DNA from 2 places in the Streptomyces sp. NPDC040432 genome. Region 2 is predicted to be linked to the other one. Evidence: predicted binding sites of a transcription regulator. Region 2 holds the regulator's gene; the other holds the start of a gene.
What was found. Region 2 encodes HspR, which represses chaperone genes until heat shock. Its sites were predicted from a motif close to TTGAGNNNNNNNNNCTCAA; they were not measured.
Positions count from the first base shown of each region.

Region 1: the regulator HspR is predicted to act here: its motif matches at 2,280-2,298, upstream of lon (endopeptidase La).

Region 1 is NZ_JBVIVP010000002.1:148,454-151,854, reverse strand. Features, by position in the region: gene ACZ58N_RS04380 (sulfurtransferase) at 1-639, shown strand, start outside; gene ACZ58N_RS04375 (DUF4097 family beta strand repeat-containing protein) at 863-1,636, shown strand; gene ACZ58N_RS04370 (hypothetical protein) at 1,769-2,116, opposite strand; gene lon (endopeptidase La) at 2,321-3,401, shown strand, end outside.
Region 2 is NZ_JBVIVP010000007.1:158,966-162,366, reverse strand. Features, by position in the region: gene dnaJ (molecular chaperone DnaJ) at 30-1,208, shown strand; gene ACZ58N_RS18020 (heat shock protein transcriptional repressor HspR) at 1,210-1,662, shown strand; gene ACZ58N_RS18015 (helix-turn-helix transcriptional regulator) at 1,785-2,819, opposite strand; gene ACZ58N_RS18010 (hypothetical protein) at 2,922-3,239, shown strand; gene ACZ58N_RS18005 ((2Fe-2S)-binding protein) at 3,239-3,401, shown strand, end outside.

The DNA.
Region 1 (3,401 bases), on a different contig from region 2:
GCGGCGATGCGCGACCTCGGCGTCGACGACACCGACACCGTCGTCGTGTACGACGGCGCCGGCATGCATTCCAGCGCCCGCGCCTGGTGGATGCTGCGCGCGATGGGCTTCGACCGGGTCGCCGTCCTGGACGGCGGCCTGCCCGCCTGGACCGCCGCCGGCCTGCCGGTCGAGGAGGTCCCACCGCACTACGCCGGTCCGCCCGGCTCCTTCACCGCCGGACCGCGCCCCGGGCTGGTGGTGGACGCCGACACCGTCGCGGCGGCCCTCACCGACCCGGCCGCGACCGTGTTCGACGCCCGCACCCGGGGCCGGTTCGCCGGAACCGCCCCCGAGCCCCGCCCGGGCCTGCGCGGCGGCCACATGCCGGGATCGGTGAACCTCCCCTTCGGGGAACTGCTGCGGCCCGACGGGCTGATGCTGGCCGCGGACGAACTCCGGGCGGCCTTCGCACCGCTGACGGGCAGCCGGGAGCGGCTCTACTTCAGCTGCGGATCCGGGGTCACCGCCTGCGTCCTCGCGCTCGGCGCGACCCTGGCCGGGTACCGGGACCTGGCGGTGTACGACGGCTCGTGGAGCGAGTGGGGCGACCCGGCCGGGCGGCGACCGGTGCGGACCGGAGGCCCGTCGGGCGGCTGATCCGGGGCCGTCCCCGCCGGCCGATCCGGGGCGCACGCCGGCCGATCCGGGCAGCCGCCCCGGGGGCGCCCGACGCGCCGTCCGGCCGGGCCCGCCCTCCGTGACGGGCTCCCGGCGCCCCGGCGGAGGCGGGCTCCGCCGGCCTTCGCGGGGGATAACCCCACCCCGCGCCCGGGTACCGGCACCAGCGTGCCGGGAGCGCGGGATCGACAGACTTTTCCGCATGGCATCCGAAACCGCATCAGCCCTGCTCGCCCGCAAGACGGTCGGCGCCACGGCGGCCGCCGTGCTCCTCCTCCTCGCCGGGTGCTCCGTCGACGGCATCGGGGACCGGATCCACATGAGGACCGCGTCCGCCGACGCCACCGTCGCCGAGGCGGTCACGGCCGTCGAGGTCACGGACGGGCGGCACGGCTCCGTCGAGGTGACGCCGGGCACCGGGCCGGGGGTCGTCGTCCACCGGACCGTGCGCTACCGCGGGGACACCCCGCCCGACCCCGGTCAGCGGGTGACGGACGGGGTCCTCACCTTCACCACCGGATGCGCGGAGAGCTGCTACGTCGACTACCGGCTGGAGGTCCCGGCCTCCGCGAAGGTCAAGATCGGCAACAGCAGTGGCCGCATCACGGTGTCGGGCGTCGCGGCGGCCGAGCTGACCTCGGACTCCGGGGACGTGCGGGCCGAGCGGATCGCGGGCCCGCTGAGGATCCGTACGTCCTCCGGATCCATCACCGCCGACGCCCTGTCCGGCCCCGAGGCCGACGTCCGCTCCGAATCGGGCGACGCCCGCCTGGCCTTCACGACGGTGCCGGTCTCGGTGAGCGCCGTCACCGGCTCGGGGGACGTCACGCTGCGCGTCCCGCCGGCTCCGTACCAACTGTCCGGCTCCAGCACCTCCGGAGACCGTGACATCACCCTGCCCCACGCCCCGGCCGCACCCTCCCGGCTGCGCCTCGAAACGACATCGGGCGACGTGAGGGCCTCGGCCCTGACCTGAGCCACCGCCACGAGGAGCCCTGCTCCACCCACCGCGCCCCCTCACGGAACGCGAACCGCCCCCGGCGGCGCGGAGGCCGCCGCCCACCAGGGACGACGGCCCGACCCGCGCCGGTCGACCGGCGTGCGGGGTTCAGCAGGTGACCAGGCCCGTGAAGCGGTAGGCGGAGGCGAACGGCATGGACCGCTGGAAGACCGCCTCCTGGCCCGGCTGGATCTCGTAACAGCCGGGCGCCGGATCCATCGTGCTGGTCCACGTCGGCGTGACCCGCTGCGTGGTCGTGCAGTTGTTGGTCATCCAGACGGTCACGACCTTCATGAGGATGGCCGTGCCCGATCCTTTGACGCAGCTCGGTGCGGGAGTGGCCGCCGCGGAAGTCGGTGCCGCGGTGACCGGCGAGGCCGCGTTCGCCTGGCCGGCACCGAGCAGGGTCGCACCCACGAGCGTCGCCGTGGCGAGTCCTGAAGCCAATGTGCGCATTGCGCATCCCATCCGTTGAGGGGCAATTGCCTCATGCACTGTCACGGCCGGGCGCGAGCCCCTCAACGCTGGATCAGGAACTTCGAAGCCCTGGGCTCCCGCCCCGGACAGCCGTTCGCCCCCGGCGAACGCCCGTTGGGGAACATTGGGGGACTCACGTGCATTGAGTCGGCATAGCTCAAGTTCACTGCCGGAGGGAAGATCATGGCTTCGACGTCCGTACCGCTCACCCTGCCCGTGCTGCCGCTGGACGACGAGGTCGTGCTGCCGGGGATGGTCGTTCCGCTGGACCTGTCCGACGCCGACGTCCGCGCCGCCGTGGAGGCCGCACAGGCCGCGGCCGGCACCGGCGCCGGGGCCGCGAAGCCCCGGGTCCTGCTGGTCCCGCGGGTCGACGGGACGTACGCGGGCACCGGCGTGCTCGGCACTGTCGAGCAGGTCGGCCGGCTCTCCGACGGGGACCCCGGCGCCCTGATCCGCGGCAGGAGCCGCGTCCGCATCGGCGCCGGGACCACCGGGCCGGGCGCCGCCCTGTGGGTGGAGGGCGAGAGCGTCGACGAGCAGGAGCCCGACCCGCTGCCCGGCGCCGTCGCCGAGCTGGTCACCGAGTACAAGGCGCTCGCCACCAGCTGGCTCAAGAAGCGCGGCGCCTGGCAGGTGGTCGACCGGGTCCAGCAGATCGAGGGCGTCTCCGCGCTCGCCGACAACTCCGGCTGGTCGCCGTTCCTGAGCGTGGCCCAGAAGGTGGAGCTGCTGGAGACCGCCGACCCCGTCGCCCGGCTGCGCCTCGCCGTCCGGTGGCTCGGCGAACACCTCGCCGAACAGGACGTCGCCGAGTCCATCGCCAAGGACGTCCAGGACGGCGTCGACAAGCAGCAGCGCGAGTTCCTCCTGCGCCGCCAGCTGGAGGCGGTGCGCAAGGAACTCCGTGAGATCAACGGGGAGAAGGACGGCGAGGAGTCCGACGACTACCGCGCCCGCGTCGAGGCCGCCGACCTGCCCGAGAAGGTCCGCGAGGCCGCGCTCAAGGAGGTCGAGAAGCTCGAACGCTCCAGCGACCAGAGCCCGGAGGGCTCCTGGATCCGGACCTGGCTCGACACCGTCCTCGAACTGCCCTGGAACGAGCGCACAGAGGACTCCTACGACATCCGCGGCGCCCGCGCGGTGCTCGACGCCGAGCACGCCGGGCTGAGCGACGTGAAGGACCGCATCACCGAGTACCTCGCCGTGCGCAAGCGCCGCGGCGAGCGCGGCATGGGCGTCGTCGGCGGGCGTCGCGGCGGGG
Region 2 (3,401 bases):
GTAGGGAACCGAGAGGAGGGCCACCGGGGATGAGCACGAAGGACTTCGTCGAGAAGGACTACTACAAGGTCCTCGGTGTCCCGAAGGACGCGACCGAGGCCGAGATCAAGAAGGCGTACCGGAAGCTCGCGCGCGAGTTCCACCCGGACGCCAACAAGGGCGACGCCTCGGCCGAGGAGCGCTTCAAGGAGGTCTCCGAGGCGAACGACATCCTCGGCGACCCCAAGAAGCGCAAGGAGTACGACGAGGCCCGCGCGCTGTTCGGGAACGGTGGCTTCCGCCCCGGTCCCGGCGGCGCCGGCGGCTCGTTCAACTTCGACCTCGGTGACCTCTTCGGAGGTCAGCAGCAGGGCGGTCCGGGCGGCTTCGGTGGCGGCCTGGGCGACGTCTTCGGTGGTCTGTTCAACCGCGGCGCCGGCCAGGGTCCGGGAACCCGGACCCAGCCGCGCCGCGGCCAGGACATCGAGTCCGAGGTCACGCTCTCCTTCACGGAGGCCGTGGACGGCGCGACCGTCCCGCTGCGGATGTCCTCGCAGTCGCCCTGCAAGGCCTGCTCGGGCACCGGCGACAAGAACGGCACCCCCCGGGTCTGCCCGACCTGCGTCGGCACCGGTCAGGTCTCGCGGGGCAGCGGCGGCGGTTTCTCGCTGACCGACCCCTGCGCGGACTGCAAGGGCCGCGGCCTCATCGCGGAGACCCCCTGCGACGTCTGCAAGGGCAGCGGGCGCGCCCGCAGCTCGCGGACCATGCAGGTCCGGATCCCGGCGGGCGTCTTCGACGGCCAGCGGATCCGGCTGCGCGGCAAGGGCGCGCCGGGCGAGCGCGGCGGTCCGGCGGGCGACCTCTACGTGGTGGTGCACGTCGACGGCCACCCGGTGTTCGGCCGCAAGGACGACAACCTGACGGTCACCGTCCCGGTGACCTTCGCGGAGGCCGCCCTCGGCGCCGAGATCAAGGTTCCGACCCTGAACGGCCCGGCGGTCACCCTGAAGCTCCCCCCGGGCACGCCCGGCGGTCGTACGATGCGGGCCCGCGGCAAGGGCGCGGTCCGCAAGGACGGCACCCGCGGCGACCTCCTCGTCACGGTGGAGGTCACGGTGCCGACGGAGCTGTCCGACAAGGCCCGCGAGGCCCTTGAGATGTTCCGCGACGCCACGGATCCGCAGGACCCGCGCGCCGCGTTGTTCGAGTCGGTGAAGGGAGCATGAGATGGACGGCCGCCGCAGGATCCATTACCAGCTGACCGACGACACCCCGGTCTACGTGATCTCGGTGGCCGCCCAGCTCTCGGGGCTGCATCCGCAGACCCTCCGTCAGTACGACCGCCTCGGCCTGGTCTCCCCGGACCGTACGGCCGGCCGCGGCCGGCGCTATTCGGCCCGGGACATCGAGCTCCTGCGCACCGTGCAGGCGCTGTCCCAGGACGAGGGCATCAACCTGGCGGGGATCAAGCGGATCATCGAACTGGAGAACCAGGTGGCCGCGCTCCAGCAGCGCGTCGCCGAACTGTCCACGGCCGTGGACGGTGCTGCAGCGGCCCTTCAGGCCCGAGAGGCCCAGGTGCACGCCTCGTACCGGCGCGACCTGGTGCCGTACCAACCGCCGCAACCGGGCAGTGCCCTGGTCGTCTGGCGGCCCGGCCCGAAGCGCCCGCAGGTCTGAACGGCCGGCGGCGTCGGCTCCCCTTCGCCCCGCACGCGCGCAAGGCCCCGCCCGGAAGGCTCCGGGCGGGGCCTTCCGTACGTCGGGGGCATATGCCGCCCCGTAGGCCCCTGGCGGGCCCCTCAGGGCTTCGGGAGCGGCGGCGGGCCCGCGGAGTCGCGCAGGATGCCCGACCGGGCGATGAGGAAGCCCAGCTGGGCCCGGCTGCCGCTGCCCAGGGCGGTCGCCAGCTTGGCGATGTGCGCACGGCAGGTCCGTACGTTCATCCCCAGGCGCCGGGCGATGGCCTCGTCCACATGTCCCTCGACGAGCAGTTGGGCGATGGAGCGCTGCACGCCCGAGATGCCGTCGGGCCGGTGGGTGTATGTAACTTCCTGGCTCAGTGGCACGGCGCGCCGCCACAACTGCTCGAATACCTTGATCAGGTAGTCGACCAGCCCGGGGTGGCGCAGCTCCAGGGCGACCCGGCGGTCGTCGCTGACGGGGATGAACGCCACGGTGCGGTCGAACACGATCAGCCGCTCGATGAGTTCTTCGAGGGTGCGGATCTCCACCTTGCCCGTGGAGATGCGGTCCACGTAGGCGAGCGTGCCCTGGCTGTGGCGCGCGGTGTGCTGGTAGAGGGTCCGGATGCTGACGCCCCGGTCGATGAGCGGGGCGTCGCGCTCCAGCGCCTCGGTGAGGGCGTAGGACGGCCGGGCGCCGCCGGGTTGGACCGTCAGCATCTCCGTGTGGCACTCGGCCGTCGCCAGGTCGAGGGCGGCGTTGATCTGGTCGAACCCCTCCAGCACGGTGATGGCGTGCGTGTTGGCGGGGTTCTGCGCACTGATGGTCAGGAACGGCTCGAATGCATCGGTGAGGTCGACCGCGCTGCGCCGACGGTCCTGGATCTCCCGTTCGAGGGGATGCAGGCGCTGGGCGAGGGCGACCGCCGGGGGAACCGCGCGAAGCTGGTTCGCGTCATCCGGGTCGGGACGCAGCAGAGCGAATTCGAGCAGGCAGGGGATGTTTTCCACCTCGCTACGAGGTACCCGGCCGGTGCTCAGTGCCGCTGCGTAAAGTCGTGCCCCCTCGTCGCACATGGATGTGACGGGGTGGGGATGTGTCGGGTTTGTGTCGTTTATGGGCAAATCTCCACCCCCCAGGGTCCTGAACATGCAAGAACATGATGCATCGTCCCTGTGGCCGTAACGTGCCTGAATGAGCCATGGTCTGACGTGCGGGGGAGAGGATTCCATCAAGTGAGGACGAAGCCGACCATGTACAAGAGAATGCTTCGCTCGGCGCTTGCCGTTGTTTTCTCCGCTGTTGCGGTATTTGGGGCAGTCAGCGCCGTCAATGGCGATGCGGGGAGCGCACTGGCCAGTGACAGCGGCTGGAATATCGTGCCGAAGGGCAAGTCGGACAGCGGTTGGAACAGCGCGCCGGTCGACAGCGGCTGGAACGCCGCCCCCGCCGGCGAGCCCGACAGCGGCTGGAACGACACACCCGCAGGTGAACCCGACAGCGGCTGGAACACCCGGCCCGCCGGAGAGCCGGACAGTGGCTGGAACTTCGTGCCCGAGAAGGCTCTCTGATGACCCCCGACGACCGCGACTTCCGGCGCGAGATGGCCTCGGCCTACCGGTCCGGGTGGCAGTTCATCGATCTCGCCACCGCCATTCCCCACAGCGGCGATTCGTTGATGGTCACCTTGTTCGGCCAGCCGATCGTCGTCGTGCGCGAGGAGGACGAGGACG